Regions from separate parts of the Kitasatospora sp. Ki12 genome, predicted to be linked through region 2. Evidence: riboswitches for the same ligand, from Rfam matches in the RefSeq annotation. Region 2 holds a riboswitch; each other region holds the start of a gene.

Region 1 (5,842 bases), 820 kb from region 2:
AGTCCAGCACCACGCTCGCGGTGCCCTGCGCCGCGAACAGCGCGGCCGCGCGCTGGGAGCGGGCGAGCGCGTCCCGGCCGCCGGTGGCCCGGCCGTCGGTCACCACGACCAGCAGCGGGCGCCGGTTCGGGTCGCGCAGCCGCTCGACCCGCAGCACCTCGTGGGCGCGCAGCAGCCCCTCGGCCAGCGGGGTCCGCCCGCCGGTGGGCAGCGACTCCAGCCGGGCCGCGCCGACCTCGACCGAGGAGGTGGGCGGCAGCGCCAGCTCGGCGCCGGCGCCGCGGAAGGTGATCATGCCGATCTTGTCGCGCCGCTGGTAGGCGTCCATCAGCAGGGACAGCACTGCGCCCTTGACGGCGGTCATCCGCTGCCGGGCGGCCATCGAGCCGGAGGCGTCGACCACGAACAGCACCAGGTTGGACTCCCGTCCCTGGCGGACCTGTTCGCGGAAGTCGTCCTTCTGCAGCACCAGCGCCCGGCCGCCGCGCCCGCGCGCCACCTGGTGCGGCGCGGCGGCCTGCAGGGTCGCGGTCAGGTGCAGCCGGCCGAGCGCGCCCTGCGGGCGGCGGGAGCGGATGGTGTGTCCGCCGGTGGTCTCGGCGGGGGAGCGGCGGCCCTGGGCGCCGTGGCCGGTGCCGCGGACGGTGAACAGCCTGGTCCGGTACGGGTCCCCGGCCGCGACCGGCGCCGACTCCCGCGCGGGGGCTGGGTGTTGGGCCGGGACGGGCTGCTGCGGCTGGTCGCCGGTGGCGTCGGTGTCCGCGGTGGTCGCCTCCGGGGCGCCGCCGTCGGACGGCTCGGGAGCGCCGCCGCCGTTCGGGCCGCCGCCGTCGCCGGGGCCGTCGCCGTCCCCGTCCCCGTCGGGTCCCTGGTCGCCGCCGTCGCCGCCTCCGTCACCCTCGGGCTCCGGGTCGGGCTCGGGGTCGTCCTGCTGGGCGTGCTCCTCCAGCGTGCGCTCCAGCTGCTCCTCGTCCAGCCCCGGCGCGTCGAAGGGGTTGCGGCGGCGCCGGTGCGGCAGGGCCAGCCTGGCGGCCTGGCGGACGTCCTCCTCTGCCACCTCGGTGCGGCCGTCCCAGGCGGCGAGCGCGACGGCGGTGCGGGCCATCACGATGTCCGCGCGCAGGCCGTCCACCTCGAACGCGGCGCAGACGGCGGTGATCTGACGCAGCGCCACCTCGGTCAGCTCGACCTTGGGAAGCAACTCCCGTGCGGCCGTGATGCGTTCGGCGAGCGCCCGCTCGTCCTCGGCGAACCGCGCGGCGAAGCCGGCTGGGTCCGCGTCGTACGCGAGCCGCCGCCGCACCACCTCGGCGCGCTCGGCCGGGTCCCGGGTGGCGGCGATCTCGACGGTCAGGCCGAACCGGTCGAGCAGCTGCGGCCGCAGCTCGCCCTCCTCCGGGTTCATCGTGCCGACCAGCAGGAACCGGGCCGCGTGCCGCACCGACACGCCCTCGCGCTCGACGTACGAGCGACCCATCGCGGCGGCGTCCAGCAGCAGGTCCACCACGTGGTCCTGGAGCAGGTTGACCTCGTCGATGTAGAGCACGCCGCGGTGCGCCTTGGCGAGCAGACCGGGCTCGTACGCCTTGACGCCCTCGGCCAGCGCGCGCTCCAGGTCGAGCGAGCCGACGATCCGGTCCTCGGCCACGCCGACCGGCAACTCGACCAGCTGGGAGGGGTGTTCACTGCTCGTGGCGGAGGCGTGCGGCCCGTCCGGGCACTGCGGGTCGGGCGTGGCCGGGTCGCAGGCGAAGCGGCAGCCGTCCACGGTGGCGATGGACGGCAGCAGGCCGGCCAGCGCGCGCACCATGGTGGACTTCGCGGTGCCCTTCTCGCCCCGCACCAGCACGCCGCCCACGGCCGGGGAGACCGCGTTCAGCAGCAGCCCGAGCCGCAGGTCGGCCATGCCGACGATCGCGGTGAACGGATAGCGGACGTCACTCATGCCGTACCCCACTCCTGTCGTGCCCGGTCCTGCGGTCGTCCTGGGCTCGTGCGAACCCGGCTCATGCCTTCTCGGCCCTGCGGTCGTCCCGGGCTCGTGCGAACCCGGCCCTGTGGTCCTACCAGGCTCATGCGTCACTCCCAGGTGCCCCGGGCGGCAGGAACGGCAGCGATCCGGCCGCCGGCACCCCGCCCTCGATCAGCTTCCACAGCGCGTCGGTGTCCGCGTGCTCCTCGATCAGGTCGCCCAGCCGGTCCAGCCGGGCCTCGCGGGCCGCGGCGAAGCAGGTGTCCGGCGCCGGGACGAACGCCCGGCCCGCCAACGCGGCGACCTCGCGCAGGAGTTCGCGGCGGAAGCCGTCGTTCTCCAGCGCGCCGTGCCAGGTCGTGCCCCAGACCGAGCCCACCCGGCAGCCGTCCAGGAAGGGTTCACCCCCCTCCACCGCCACCACCCCGTGGTGGATCTCGTAGCCCTCGACCCGCTGCCCGTACGCCTCGCCGACCGGCCGCGCCAGCACCTTCTCGACGCCGAACCGCACATGCGTCGGCAGCAGGCCGAGCCCGTCGACGGTGCCCGCCTTGGACTCCACCTCGTCGACGATCCCGCGCGCCAGCATCTGGTAGCCGCCGCACACCCCGAGGACCGGCAGCCCGGCCGCCGCCCGCGCCTTCAGCGCCGGCTCCAGGCCGCGCTCGCGCAGCCAGGCGAGGTCGGCGACGGTGGCCCGGGTGCCGGGCAGCACCACCAGGTCGGCGTCGGCCAGCTCCTCCGGCCGGGTCGCCCAGCGCACCAGGACGCCCGGCTCCTGGGCCAGCGCGTCCAGGTCGGTGAAGTTGGACAGCCGGGGGAAGCGCACCACGGCCACCCGCAGCACGTCCGCGCCGAGCGGCCCGCGCCCGTCCACCCGGTCCACCACGGTGGACAGGTCCAGCGAGTCCTCGGCGTCCAGCCACAGCCCCGGCAGCATCGGCAGGGTACCCAGCACCGGACGGCCGGTCAGCTCGTGCAGCATGTCCAGTCCGGGCGCCAGCAGTCGCGCGTCGCCGCGGAACTTGTTGACGAACCAGCCCGCCACGTGCCGCTGGTCCTCCGCCGACAGCAGCGCCAGCGTCCCGTACATCGCCGCGAACACGCCACCCCGGTCGATGTCCCCGACCACCACCACCGGCAGCCCGGCGGCCGTGGCCAGACCCATGTTGGCGATGTCCCGGTCGCGCAGGTTGATCTCGGCGGGTGAGCCCGCGCCCTCGCAGACCACCACCTCGTAGCGGTCGCGCAGATCGGCCAGGCACTCCAGCGCGCGCTCCAGCAGGACGGGCTTGCGCTCGCGGTAGTCCAGCGCGCCCACCTCGGCGACCGGCCGGCCCAGCAGCACCACCTGACTGCGGCCGTCCGCGCCGGGCTTCAGCAGCACCGGGTTCATCGCCGCCTCCGGCTCCACCCGGGCGGCCTGGGCCTGCATCGCCTGGGCGCGGCCGATCTCGGCACCGTCGGCGGTGACGAAGGAGTTCAGCGACATGTTCTGTGCCTTGAACGGCGCGACCCGCACGCCCTGGCGGGCCAGCCAGCGGCAGATGCCGGCCGTCACCACGCTCTTGCCCGCGTCCGAGGTCGTTCCCGCGACCAGCAGAGCGTTCGTCATGCCCTTCCCCTCTTTCCCAGGAGCGCGCGCAGCAGGACGTGCCCCGCGACCGTCGTACCCAGCGCCAGCGCGCCCACCCGCCGGGAGAGCGCGCAAGCCCGCTCGATGTCGTCCACCGTCACCGGCCGCAGCTCCTCGCCCAGCACCGGACGGTGCTCCACCCGTTCCCCGTACCGCAGCGTCCCGCCCAGCCGGACGCCCACCGCGCCGGCGAACGCCGACTCCGCCTGGCCCGCGTTCGGGCTCGGGTGCGCGGAGCCGTCGCGCCGCCAGACCCGCCAGGCCGTCCGGGGGTGCGGGGCGGCGGCCACCGTCAGCAGCGCGGTCAGCCGGGCACCGGGCCAGCCCGCTACGTCGTCCAGCCGGGCCGAGGCCCAGCCGAACCGGGCGTAGCGCGGCGAGCGGTGGCCCACCATGGCGTCCAGGGTGTTCACCGCGCGGAACGCCAGCAGGCCGGGCGTGCCCGCGAGGGCGCCCCAGGCCAGCGCGTTCACCACGGCGTCGGCGGTGTTCTCGGCCACCGACTCGACCACCGCGCGGGCGATCTGCTGCCCGTCCAGCGCGCTCGGGTCCCGCCCGCACAGGTGCGGCAGCCGCTCCCGGGCGGCCGGCAGGTCGCCGTCCGCCAGCGAGCGGCCGATCGTCCGGGCCTCCCGGGTCAGCGAGGTGCCGCCGAGCACCGTCCAGGTCGCGGCCGCCGCCAGGGCCGCCCGGCCCAGCGGACGCCGGCCCACCGTACGGTCCAGGGCGAGCGCGCCCGCCGCGACCGCGCCCACGCACAGCGCCGTGTACCCGGCCCCGGCCGCCCGGTCGTCCCGCCACAGCCGCCGCTCCAGCCGGGTCGCGGCGCTGCCGAAGAGCGCCACCGGATGGCCCCGGCGCGGATCGGCGAACCGGGCGTCGGCGGCGTAGCCCGCGACGGCGCCCAGCGCGAACACGGCGGCGCGGGCCAGCGGAGAGGTCATCGGCCGCACGACGGAGAGCAGAACAAGAACAAGGAGGAACACGGCGGAAGGCCGCTCGGAGTCCGACAGGGCGGGGCAGCCTGCATTGCGTGCGTGTCCTCACTCAGGGTCCGCGCCCTGGATCGACGTAGCGGGGGCGAGAGTCTCCTGGCTTCCGGGTCGGACGCACCCCCGGGGCCTTCCAGCGGCTTCTGACGGCCCGCCGTGGCGATTGTTTCCGAGCGTGCTCCCCGGTGACAGTGGCGGGACCGCGCCGGACTCGCACCGGCTTCCTCTCCATGCCTCCGATTGGCCCCAGGATCCCATCACGCGCCCGAACCGGGAGTCAACCGAGGTCACGGAGGGGTTGGTCACACGGGAGACCGGCCGACGGGCTGTGGGATCGCCCAGCGGCGCACCGCTCCGGTACCGGCCATTCCGTGCGTTCGGTCGGTGGGGCCGCGCCGTGGTCCGCGCCTAGCGTTCGGTGCCATGCGCCGCAGAAAGCCCCCCACCGCCCCGCCCCCGGTGCCGTTCTCGCCCGCGGCCGCCCGCGCCCACCGGGCGGACCTCGGCCTGACCCCCGACCAGGTCGCCGAGGGCATGGCCGCGCACGGCGTCCGGCTGCTGCCCGCCCACGTCCTCGCCTGGGAGAACGGCGAGCTGCGCCCCAGCGAACCGGAGTTCATCGCCCTCGCCCGCACCCTCTGGTGCCCCGCCGCCCAGCTGATGGACGGCCGCCCGGTCCGGCTGCGCGACCACCGGGTCGCCCGCGAACTCGGCCAGGCCGCCGTCGCCGACCGCACCGGCACCACCCTGGCCGCCTACCGGCAGGCCGAACTGACCGACCGGTGGGACGGCGACGAGGACCAGACCCGCGCCCTCGCCGACACCCTCGACCTGACCCTGCCCGAACTCGTCGCGGCCACCGGCCGCCTCGCGGAACTCGACCACCTCCTCCGCCAGTGCGTCGCCGGCCGCTGGCAGCCCCACCTCCGCGCCCTCACCCGGATCGTCCCGGCCCCCGCCGACACCCTCGCCGCCGTCCTCGCCACCCTCCACCAGGAGCACCACGTCCCCACCCACTGGGGCGCCACCACCCGCGCCACCCCGCCTCCCGCCACCGACACCCTCGTCCCCCGCTTCTGGCACCTCCTCACCACCGAGTCCCCCTAGGGCGTGTCTTGTGGATCTTTGCCGGGTCCGCGACGCCAGGGCACGCACCTCGCCGCGTTGTCGTCAGTCGCCGATGGCCCCCAGCCTTCGGCCGGGAGGTGCCCCCACCGCATGGACTCCCTCCTCCGCCTTGCG
Region 2 (5,842 bases):
CAGCTCGCCCACCTGACGCACGGCACCCCGGTCACCACCGACCTGGTCGAGCGGATCCACGGCTCGCCCTGGCTCTACCCGCCGCTGGCCGGGGCCGCCGCCGACGCCGACGGCATCTGGGGGGCCCGGCTGCTCAGCCTCGGCTTCGCGCTGGTCACCACGGTGCTGCTGTACTCGCTGACCCGGCGGCTGTTCAACGAGCGGGTCGCGATCTGCGCGATAGGCGTCTACGCCGTCCTGCAGTCCACCGTCGTGGTCGGCTTCTACGCCGCCCCCGAGTCCCTCGCCGTCCTGCTGGTCGCCCTCGCGGCCTGGGCCACGGTGTTCACCGCCCGGCGCCATCCGGCGCTGGTCCTGACCGCCGCCCCGGCCGCCGCGCTCGCCTGCGCCGTCGCGTACTCCGCGGCCTTCGCGGTCCCCGCCCTGGTCGCCCTCGCGGCGGCCACCTCCCGGCCGCCGGGCCGGCCCGTCCGGGCCGCCCTGCGCGCGCTGCTGCTGGCCGCCGGCACCGCCGTCCTGCTGCTCCCGTACGGCACGCTCGGCAAGGTCGCCGGGTGGTCTCCCTCGCAGGGCAACGCCCCCGGCTCGGCCGGCTCCGTCCTGTTCTCCACCCTCCAGTGGAGCGGCCTGTTCACCGTCCTCGCGGTGGCCGGGACGATCGCCTACGTCCGCCGCGAGCAGATGAACGAGCACGACGCGCCCGAGCGGGACACCGTCCCCGTCACCCGCGGCCGGCGCGCCCTGCTCGGCACCGCGCTGACCGCCACCGCCCTGCTCGTGCCGGCCGCCCACCTGTGGACCGGCACCTCCGGCGCGCTGTTCCGCCACCTCGGCTACGGCATGCTGCTCGCCGCCCCGCTCGCCGGGGTCGGCCTGACCCGGCTGGTCGGCGCCCACTTCCGCCACCCCCAGCTGGGCATCCTGGTCTGGGTCGCGCTGCTCGCCCTGGGTCTGGAGCAGTCCGCCCTGCGCTACCAGAACGGGCCCGACTCCGGCCGCCTGCTGGCCGTCCTGCGGATGCACGCGGTGCCGCAGGGCCGCTACCTCACCGAGGTCGACGGGCTCGCCGAGTACTACCTCGGGGCCGTCAGCACACCCGAGCAGTGGGTCTCCGCCCGTACCGGTACGGACTACCGCGACGCGGCCGGCGTGCAGCACCACGGGGACGACGGGAGCACCGCCGCGATCCGCGACGGCTGGTTCACCGTGGTCGTCCTCGACAGCACCGCGCCGAGGGCCACCGACCGGGCGCTGGGCGCCGCCCTGGCGGCCTCCGGGCAGTACCGGCTGGTCGCCCAATTCACCTCGCCGACCGGCGATTCGAGTACGTACAAGGTCTATCTCAAGCACTGACGGCCGACCCCGCCGGTCCGCACGGGCGACACGACAGGCACAACATATGGTGCCGCCACAGTCAGGCGCCACTACATGTATGCTCAATCCTGCTGTCGACGCAGGGGAACCCGGTGCGAATCCGGGACTGCCCCGCAGCGGTGAGCGGGCGGCCGGAACGGCCCTCCCCGCGAGTCCGAGTACCTGCCGACGGCCTGCGCCACGGCCCTCCCGCAGAGGCCGCGCCAGCACCAGCAGTACACCTCCGGGCCTCGCGGGCGGGCCGGGGAGACACCTCGCGCGACGCCGTCTGCGTTCGTGCCGTGCTCCCCTGCCCCGACCGGCCCGGTACCCCCGATCACCGCCGCCGATCGCCGCCAGGAGAGAGCGCCTTGACCACCGCTGCCTCAGCCACCCTGCCCGCCCAGGGCTCCGGTACCGCCTTCACCGACCCGAAGGTCTCCGACCCCGGCGGCGCCCTGCTGCGGCTGCTCACCGACCGCAGCGCCGACCTCACCGAGGTCGACCCCGGCCATGTCGCCGCCGCCGCGCTGCGCGGCCGCCACGCCGGCTCGGACTTCGCCGAGCTGCGCGGGCTGGCCGTGGACGCCGCCGCGTCGATGATCGCCGAGGACCCGCAGTACTCGAAGCTCGCCGCCCGCCTGCTCGCGCTGGAGATCGTCGACGAGGCGAACAGCCAGGGCTCCACGTCCTTCTCCGCCTCGATCGCCGTCGGCCACGCCGAGGGCCTGATCGGCGACACCACCGCGGCCTTCGTCGCCAAGCACGCCGCCGCCCTGGACGCCCTGATCGACGCCGCCGGCGACGACCGCTTCGAGTACTTCGGCCTGCGCACCGTGCAGTCCCGCTACCTGCTGCGCCACCCGATCACCCGCAAGGTGGTCGAGACCCCGCAGCACTTCCTGCTCCGCGTCGCCTGTGGTCTGGCGGTCGGGGACAGCGAGCAGTCGGTGCGCGAGGTGTCCGAGCTGTACGGCCTGATGAGCCGCCTGGAGTACCTGACCTCCTCGCCGACGCTCTTCAACTCCGGTACCCGGCACCCGCAGATGTCGAGCTGCTACCTGCTCGACTCCCCGCTGGACAACCTGGACTCGATCTACAACCGCTACGCGCAGATCGCCCGGCTGTCCAAGCACGCCGGCGGCATCGGCCTGTCCTACTCGCGCATCCGCTCGCGCGGCAGCCTGATCCGCGGCACCAACGGCAAGTCCAACGGCATCGTGCCGTTCCTGCGCACCCTCGACTCCTCGGTCGCCGCCGTCAACCAGGGCGGCCGCCGCAAGGGCGCCGCCTGCGTCTACCTGGAGACCTGGCACGCCGACATCGAGGAGTTCCTCGAGCTGCGCGACAACACCGGCGAGGAGGCGCGCCGGACCCACAACCTCAACCTGGCGCACTGGATCCCGGACGAGTTCATGCGCCGGGTCAACGCCAACGCGGACTGGTCGCTGTTCTCCCCCGCCGACGTGCCCGAGCTGGTCGACCTGTGGGGCGCCGACTTCGACGAGGCCTACCGCAAGGCCGAGCTGGCCGGCAAGGCCGTCCGGACCATCCCCGCGCAGACCCTGTACGCCCGGATGATGCGCACCCTGGCGCAGACCGGCAACGGCTGGATGACCTTCAAGGACGCCTCCAACCGCGCCGCCAACCAGACCGCGCTGCCGGGCCGCACGGTGCACTCCTCCAACCTGTGCACCGAGATCCTGGAGGTCACGGACGACTCCGAGACCGCCGTCTGCAACCTCGGCTCGGTCAACCTCGGCGCCCACGTGGCCGCCGGCGCCACCGCCGCCGACCTGCTGGGCGCGATGGACTGGGATCGGCTGGACGCCACCGTGCGCACCGCCGTCACCTTCCTCGACCGCGTGGTGGACATCAACTTCTACCCGACCACCGAGGCCGGTACGTCCAACTCCCGCTGGCGCCCGGTGGGCCTCGGCGTGATGGGCCTGCAGGACGTCTTCTTCAAGCTGCGGATCGACTTCGACTCGGCCGAGGCGAAGCAGCTGTCGACGATGATCGCCGAGCGCATCATGCTCACCGCCTACGAGCGCTCCGCCGACCTGGCCGAGCAGCTCGGCCGGCACGAGGCGTACGGCGAGACCCGCGCCGCCCGCGGCGAGCTGCACATCGACCACTTCCCGACGGCCGCCCCGCAGTGGGCCGACCGCTGGACCGCGCTGCGCGCCCGCATCGCCGAGACCGGCCTGCGCAACTCGCTGCTGCTGGCCATCGCGCCGACCGCGACCATCGCGTCCATCGCCGGCGTGTACGAGTGCATCGAGCCGCAGGTGTCCAACCTGTTCAAGCGCGAGACGCTGAGCGGCGAGTTCCTCCAGGTCAACCCGTACCTGGTGCGCGAGCTCAAGGACCTGGGCGTCTGGGACCAGCAGACCCGCGACTCGCTGCGCGACGCCAACGGCTCCGTCCAGGAGCTCAACTGGCTGCCGGCCGAGGTCCGTTCGCTCTACCGCACCGCGTGGGAGCTGCCGCAGCGCGCGCTGATCGACCTGGCCGCGGCCCGCATGCCGTACCTGGACCAGAGCCAGTCGCTGAACCTCTTCATGGCGGCGCCGACCATCGGCAAGCTCAGCTCGATGTACGCCTACGCGTGGAAGGTCGGTCTGAAGACCACCTACTACCTGCGTTCGCGCCCGGCGACCCGCATCGCCCAGGCCGCGTCGGGTGCCGCCCGCACCGCCGTACCGGTGCCCGCCCCCACCATGACCCAGGCCGAGCAGGACGCCATCGCCTGCTCCCTGGAGAACCCCGAGTCCTGCGAGGCCTGCCAGTGATGTCCGACGACCGCGAGAAGATGCTGCTCGACCCCGGGTTCGAGCTGACCCTGCGCCCGATGCGCTACCCGTCGTTCTACGACCGGTACCGGGACGCGATCAAGAACACCTGGACGGTCGAGGAGGTGGACCTGCACTCCGACGTCGCCGACCTCGCCAAGCTCAGCGAGGGCGAGCGGCACATGATCGGCCGGCTGGTCGCCTTCTTCGCGACCGGTGACTCGATCGTCGCGAACAACGTCGTGCTGAGCCTCTACAAGCACATCAACTCCCCGGAGGCGCGGCTCTACCTGAGCCGTCAGCTGTTCGAGGAGGCCGTGCACGTCCAGTTCTACCTGACGCTGCTGGACACCTACCTTCCGGACCCGGAGGACCGCAACGCGGCCTTCGCCGCGGTGGAGAACATCCCCTCCATCCACCAGAAGGCCCAGTTCTGCTTCAAGTACATGAACGCGGTCGACCACATCGACTCGCTGCAGACCAAGGAGGACCGCCGCGCGTTCCTCCTGAACCTGATCTGCTTCGCGGCGTGCGTCGAGGGCCTGTTCTTCTACGGCGCGTTCGCCTACGTGTACTGGTTCCGGTCGCGCGGCCTGCTGCACGGTCTCGCCACCGGCACCAACTGGGTGTTCCGCGACGAGTCCATGCACATGGACTTCGCGTTCTCGGTGGTCGACACCGTCCGCGAGGAGGAGCCCGACCTCTTCGACGACGAGATGGCCAAGCAGGTCACCGAGATGCTGGAGGAGGCCGTCGAGGCCGAGCTCCAGTTCGCCCAGGACCTGTGCGGTGACGGCCTGCCCGGCATGAACACCGCCTCGATGCGCGAGTACCTCCAGGCCGTCGCCGACCAGCGCCTCGCGCGCCTCGGCCTGCCGATCCGCTACGGGTCGAGCAACCCGTTCGGCTTCATGGAGCTGCAGAACGTCCAGGAGCTGACCAACTTCTTCGAGCGCCGCGTGTCGGCGTACCAGGTCGCGGTCGAGGGCTCGGTCTCCTTCGACGACGACTTCTAGGCGACTTCCAGCCGACTTCCAGCCGAAGAGTCGTACCGCGGAAGTGCCACCCCCGCCCCGTCCGGCGTCCACGCCGGGCGGGGCGGCGGCATGTCAGCGCGAAGGCCGGTACGGAACAGGTCCGTACCGGCCTTCGTCGTCGGGAGCGGCTACCGCTCCACCGTCACGCGTTCGGCACGGTCGCGTACTTCGGCGTGCCCTCGGCCATCTGCTTCAGGGCGTCCTTGCGGTCGCGCTTCGACAGCTTGTCGATGTAGAGGAACCCGTACAGGTGGTCGGTCTCGTGCTGCAGGCAGCGGGCGAAGAAGCCGGTGCCCTCGACGCGGATCGGCTTGCCGTCCTTGTCGACGCCGGTCACCGCGGCGTAGTCCGGGCGCGGCAGCTCGGCGTACGCGGTCGGGACGGACAGGCAGCCCTCGTTGCCGTCGTCGAGGACGCGGCGCCGGTCGGCCGGGTACTCCTCGAGCTTCGGGTTGATCACGTGGCCGATGTGGCGCACGCCCTCGTCGTCCGGGCAGTCGTAGACGAAGACCTTGAGGTCCACGCCGATCTGGTTGGCGGCGAGGCCGACGCCCTCGGCGGCGTACATCGACTGGAACATGTCGTCGATCAGCGCGGAGAGCTCACCGTCGAAGGCGGTGACGTCCTTGACCTCACGGTGCAGGACCGGGTTGCCGA
Region 3 (5,842 bases), on a different contig from region 2:
CGGCGCTCGGTGGCGCTCTCGCTCTTCTGCGTGGCCGTCGTCACCGTCCTCGCCGTCACCTCCGGGACTTTCGCCGTCGCCCAGGCGATGTTCCTGTCCGGGCACGACCTCGGGGTGGTGATAACCGTCCTCGGCATGGCGTCCGTGGTCTCGCTGCTCACCGCCGCGCTGCTCGGACGCCAGGTGGTGGCGGGCAGCCGCGCCCTGACCGCGGCGGCCCGCACGGTCGGGAGCGACACCGGCTTCACCGCGCCCGACCACCCCCTCGGGCTCGAACTGGCCCAGCTCAGCGAGGAACTCGCCGCCACCAGTGCCCGGCTCGCCGAGTCCCGGGCCCGGGCGCAGGCGCTGGACGCCTCGCGGCGGGAGCTGATCGCCTGGATCTCCCACGACCTGCGCACCCCGCTCGCCGGGCTGCGCGCCATGGCCGAAGCCCTGGAGGACGGGGTGGCCGACGAGCCGGAGCAGTACCTGACGCGGATCCGCGCCGAGGTGGAGCGGCTCACCGGCATGGTCGACGACCTCTTCGAACTCTCCCGCATCCAGGCCGGCGCGCTGTCCCTGACGGTGTCCCGGGTGTCCGTCTACGACCTGGTCGACGACGCGCTGGCCGGCGCCCACCCGCTGGCCCGCCGGCGCGGCGTCCGGCTGGAGGGCCGTCAGGTCGCCGCCGAGCCGGTCGAGGTGGACAGCCGCGAGATCACCCGGGTGCTGGGCAACCTCCTCGTCAACGCGATCCGCTCGACGCCCGAGGACGGCGTCGTGGCGGTCTCGGCCCGCCGGGAGGTGGACGAGGTCGTCCTCTCGGTCACCGACGGCTGCGGAGGGATCCCGGAACAGGACCTCTCCCGGGTGTTCGAGACCGGCTGGCGCGGCAGCAGCGCCCGGACGCCGCGGCGTGATCCCGGTGAGGGCGGGGACAGCGGGGCCGGGCTCGGCCTGGCCATCGTCCGCGGCATCGTCGAGGCCCACTCCGGCCGGGCCCGGGTGCACAACGTCGCCGGGGGCTGCTGCTTCGAGATCGCGCTCCCGGCGGCGCGCGGGTAGGCGGGGCCGCGGGGGGGGGTAGGCCCCTGGGCGGTCAGGCCCGCAGGGCCGCGGCGGCGAACTCGGCCATCCCCGCGCGGAACGGCACCCGGGCCCGCCAGCCCAGCTCCGCCCGCAGCCGGGAGGAGTCGGCGGTGATGTGCCGGACGTCCCCGAGCCGGTACTCGCCGGTCACCACCGGCGCCGGCCCGCCGTGGGCGTCCGCCAGCGCCCGGGCCATCTCGCCGATGGTGCGCACCTCCCCGCTGCCCACGTTGTACGCCCGGGCGTGGCCCGGCGGCCGCTCGCGGACGTCCGCCAGGGCGGCGAGGTTGGCCGCCGCGACGTCGTCGACATGGACGAAGTCCCGGCGCTGGCCGCCGTCCTCGAACACCCGGGGCGCCTCGCCGCGGGCGAGCGCCGAGCGGAACAGCGAGGCCACCCCGGCGTACGGGGTGTCGCGCGGCATGCCCGGGCCGTAGACGTTGTGGTAGCGCAGCGCCAGGACGGATCCGCCGCAGGCGCGGGCCCAGGCGGAGGCCAGGTGCTCCTGGGCGAGCTTGGTCGCCGCGTACACGTTCCGGGGATCGCCCGGCGCCTCCTCCGCCACCAGGCCCGGCCGGAGCGGGGCCCCGCACACCGGGCACGGCGGCTCGAACCGGCCCGCGTCGAGGTCCTCCGGCCGCCGCGGACCGGGCGCCACGGCCCCGTGCTCCGGACAGGCGTACCGGCCCTCGCCGTAGACCACCATCGATCCGGCCAGGACCAGGTTCCGCACCCGTGCGCGGGCCATCGCGGACAGGAGCACCGCCGTACCGAGGTCGTTGCAGCCGGCGTACGCGGGCGCGTCGTCGAGGTCGAGCCCGAGGCCGACCATCGCCGCCTGGTGGCAGACCGCGTCCACCCCGGCCAGGGCGTGCTCCACCGTGGCCGCGTCCCGTACGTCGCCGTGCCGGAAGTCGACGCCGGCCGGCAGCTCGGGAGCCGACCCCGACGGGTGGACCGCGGGCAGCAGCGCGTCCAGCACCCGGACCTCGTGGCCCGCGGCGGCCAGGGCGCGCACGACCGTCGAACCGATGAACCCGGCGCCGCCGGTGACCAGAATCCTCATGACCTGGGACGCTACCGGCCGGCCCGCCCACCGGGCCGTCGCCACGGGACGGCGTCAGCGATCCGTAAGGCCTGGCGTTCCCCGCCGGGTACGGGAAATGGGGTGGCGATCGCACGTGTGATCGATAGGCTTCGCGCCGATCAAGCTGACACACAAGGTGGTTGACGATCCGTCCGGTCCGTCCGGTTCGACCGGTCCGTCCGGTCCGTCGTCGTCGGCACGAACGTGAGGACTACTGATGAGCGACCCGATCATCGTCGTGGGTGCGGGCCCGGTGGGGCTGACCGCCGCGTTGGAGCTGGCCAGGCGCGGGGTGCCGGTGCGGATCGTCGACCGGCTGGCAGAGCCCACCACGGAGTCGCGCGCCATCGTCGTGCACGCCCGCAGCCTGGAGATGTTCGAGCGGCTGGGCCTGGTGGACGAGCTGATCCGGGCCGGGGTCCGGACCACGGGGATGGAGATGCACGCGGACGGCGAGGTGGTGGCCCGGATCGCCCTCGACCTGGTGGACAGCCCGTTCCCGTACTCGGTGACCGTCGCGCAGACCGAGACCGAGCGCATCCTCACCGCGGCGCTCGCCGGTCACGGCGTCACCGTCGAGCGCGAGGTGACCCTGACCGGCCTGACGCAGGACGAGCACGGCGTCCAGGCGGTGCTGGAGCACGCCGACGGGCGTCAGGAGGCCGCCGGTACGGGCTGGCTGGTGGGCGCCGACGGCGGGCACAGCCAGGCACGCAAGCTGGTCGGCAGCGCCCTCGCCGGGAAGTTCAAGGGCGAGAAGTTCCTGATGGGCGACGTGAACGCCGACCACGACCTCGACCCGCACAGCATGTACACCTTCTTCTCGCCGCACGACGGCCCGCTGCTGGTCTTCCCCATGGAGGGGGACCGGCTGCGACTGATCGCGAACATCCCCACGGACGAGCAGCGCACCGCCACCCGGGAGTGGCTGCAGCAGGTGGTGGACGAGCGCGCCGAGCGCCCGATCCGCATCCGCGACTCCCGCTGGCTCACCGTCTTCGAAGTGCACCACGCCCAGGTGCCCGAGTACCGGGTCGGCCGGGTCCTGCTGGCCGGCGACGCGGCGCACGTGCACAGCCCGGCCGGCGGCCAGGGCATGAACACCGGCATCCAGGACGCCCACAACCTGGCCTGGAAGCTCGCCCTCGTCAGCACCGGCCAGGCCGGCCCGGCCGTACTGGACAGCTACCACGCGGAGCGCCACCCGGTCGGAGCCCAGGTGATCCAGTTCGCCGGCACGCTCACCCGGGTCGCCACCCTCGCCAACCCGATCGCGCAGAAGCTGCGCAACAAGGGGATGCACCTGCTCACCGGCCTCGCCCCGGTCCGCCAGGCGATGGCCGACCGCACCGAGGAGACCGCGGTCGCGTACCGCAGGAGCCCGATCGTGGTCCGGGGCCGCGGCGGCGGCGACCTGCACGCCGGTGACCACCTCCCCGCGGCCGGCCCGGAGCTGCGCGCGGCGCTCGCCGGAGCCCACGAGCACGTGCTGCTCACCGTGGCGGTCGACGGCTCGGCACCCGCACCGGTGAGAGGTCTGACGGTACGTCAACTCCTGGTCGGCGCCAACGCCCCTGCCTCGACGGGCTACGACGCCGCGCTCCAGGACCCCGACGGCCACGCGGCCGCCCGCTACGGCCTGCCGAACGGCGGCCGGATCATGGTCCGCCCGGACGGCTACGTCGCCGCGATCGCCCCACTGGACGACGACGCGCCGCTGCACGCCTACCAGGCGCTGCTGCGGGCGTAGGGCCCGTCTTCGAACCACCGCCGGGGTGGGCCCCGCCGGCCCACCCCGGCCAACCGTCACCGATGCCGTGATGTGGCGCACGATCCCTTGACCGGATCTTTGCGGTTTCGCCATGATGAGCCGTCATGTTCTGACTCCGCCGTCGGGGGAAGTCCGGTCCGAATCCGGCGCTGACCCGCAACGGTAGGCCGCCGACCCGCGTCGGTGGCGAGCCCGAGTACCCGTCGGCGGAGGTGTGTCGTCCCCTCCTCCCGTCGTGGTCTGCGGGCCGGAGCTCCGAGGGCTGCCCCGGCGCGTTGCCGACGTCCTTCGGGCCCCTGCGTCCAGGCCCGGAAAGGCACTCCATGCCCGCGCTCCGCCGCACCCTCCTCCGCCCGCTCGGTCTGCTCGCGATACCCGCCCTTGCCCTCGCCACCGCGCTTCCGGCCGCCACCGCCGCCCAGGCCGACACGACGTCGTCCCGGACCGTCCGTCCGGACGCCGCCGCGGCCGGCTGGCTGGCCCGGCAGCTCGTCGACGGGGACCACTTCGAGTCCGTCTTCAACGGCACCGCCTACCCCGACCAGGGCCTGACCGTCGACGCCGTGCTCGCCTTCGCCGCCTCGCACAGCTCCGACCAGGCCGCCGCCAAGGCCACCGCCTGGCTGGCGAAGCCCGAGGTGATCAGCGGCTACCTCGGCGACGGCACCACCGAGGCCTACGCGGGCGCCACCGCCAAGCTGCTGCTGGCCGTCGAGGTGCGCGGCGGGAACCCGGCGGGCTTCGGCGGGGTCGACCTGCCGGCCCGGCTGCGCTCGCTGCAGACCGCCGAGGGCCGCTTCTCCGACCGCTCGCAGTGGGGCGACTACAGCAACGCCTTCGGCCAGTCGCTGGCCCTGATCGCCCTGCACCGTACGCCCGGTGACGCCCCGGCGGCGGCCGTGGACTTCCTCGCGAACAGCCAGTGCGCGGACGGCGGCTTCCCCGTCTCCTTCGGCCAGACCTCCTGCACCAGTGACTCGGACGCCACCGCGCTGGCCGTCCAGGCCCTCGCCGCCACCGGCCGCACCACCAAGGCGAACGCGGGCCTGACCTGGCTGACCGCCCACCAGAACGCCGACGGCGGCTTCGCGGCGGCCGGGGCGACCGCCTCCAACGCCAACACCACCGGCCTGGCAACGCAGACGCTGCTGGCCGGCGGGCACTACGGCACCGGCCTCAAGGGCTGGAGCCGGCTGGTGAAGTTCCAGCAGGGCTGCTCCGCCGACCCGGCGGCGCGCGGCGCGGTCGCCTACGACGCGTCCGGCTTCAACGGGGCCACCGGTGCCCGGGCCACCGCCCAGGCCGTCCTCGGCCTGGCCGGCACCCCGCTGGCCACCCTCTCGGCCGCCGGGGCGCGCCCCGACGCGCCCACCCTCGCTTGCCCGGCCCCGGCCGCACGCTGAACTCGCCTGACATCAGGAGGACTTCACTCATGACCGGTACCTTCACCCGGGCCCGTGCGGCCCGCCGTGCGCTCGGCTCCGTCGCCGCCGTCGCGGCTCTCACCGCCGGCCTGCTCGGCGTCTCCGCCGTCCAGGCCCCGCAGGCCCGGGCCGCCTCCTGCGACGGCACGACCGGGGTCACCGTCGTGGTCGACTTCACCGCCGTCGGCGGCGGCATCGAGACCGGCTGCGCCCCCGGCGACCCGGCCAGCGGGCTCGCCGCGCTGACCGGCGCCGGATTCTCGTACGCCTTCCACCCGCGCTTCCCGGGCTTCGTCTGCAAGATCAACGCCTTGCCGACGACCTGCACCAACCCGACCGGCAGCGCCTACTGGTCGTACTGGCACGCCCAGCACGGCGGCCCCTGGTCGTACAGCAATCTGGGTGCGGGCAGCTACAACCCGGCGCCCGGCGACGTCGAGGGCTGGTCCTTCGGGGCGGGCGCCCAGCCGGGCGTCACGGCGCCCTGAC

Evidence for each region. A riboswitch is a leader RNA that binds a small molecule or an ion and turns the genes downstream of it on or off. The one in region 2 is predicted to bind cobalamin.
Region 1: it holds a riboswitch for cobalamin, as region 2 does, so the genes downstream of both, ACYP53_RS00805 (cobalamin biosynthesis protein) here and ACYP53_RS04260 (ribonucleoside-diphosphate reductase subunit alpha) in region 2, are expected to answer to the same signal.
Region 3: it holds a riboswitch for cobalamin, as region 2 does, so the genes downstream of both, ACYP53_RS19205 (peptidase) here and ACYP53_RS04260 (ribonucleoside-diphosphate reductase subunit alpha) in region 2, are expected to answer to the same signal.

Annotation. Positions count from the first base shown of each region.
Region 1 is NZ_BAAIHT010000001.1:187,485-193,326, reverse strand. It holds gene ACYP53_RS00815 (putative cobaltochelatase) at 1-1,945, opposite strand, end outside; gene ACYP53_RS00810 (cobyric acid synthase) at 2,073-3,587, opposite strand; gene ACYP53_RS00805 (cobalamin biosynthesis protein) at 3,584-4,552, opposite strand; cobalamin riboswitch at 4,694-4,826, opposite strand; gene ACYP53_RS00800 (helix-turn-helix domain-containing protein) at 5,024-5,707, shown strand.
Region 2 is NZ_BAAIHT010000001.1:1,008,766-1,014,607, forward strand. It holds gene ACYP53_RS04255 (glycosyltransferase family 39 protein) at 1-1,353, shown strand, start outside; cobalamin riboswitch at 1,429-1,558, shown strand; gene ACYP53_RS04260 (ribonucleoside-diphosphate reductase subunit alpha) at 1,749-4,148, shown strand; gene ACYP53_RS04265 (ribonucleotide-diphosphate reductase subunit beta) at 4,148-5,164, shown strand; gene def (peptide deformylase) at 5,328-5,842, opposite strand, start outside.
Region 3 is NZ_BAAIHT010000002.1:351,903-357,744, reverse strand. It holds gene ACYP53_RS19220 (sensor histidine kinase) at 1-1,047, shown strand, start outside; gene ACYP53_RS19215 (NAD-dependent epimerase/dehydratase family protein) at 1,082-2,137, opposite strand; gene ACYP53_RS19210 (FAD-dependent monooxygenase) at 2,376-3,908, shown strand; cobalamin riboswitch at 4,032-4,151, shown strand; gene ACYP53_RS19205 (peptidase) at 4,253-5,332, shown strand; gene ACYP53_RS19200 (flagellar hook-length control protein FliK) at 5,362-5,841, shown strand.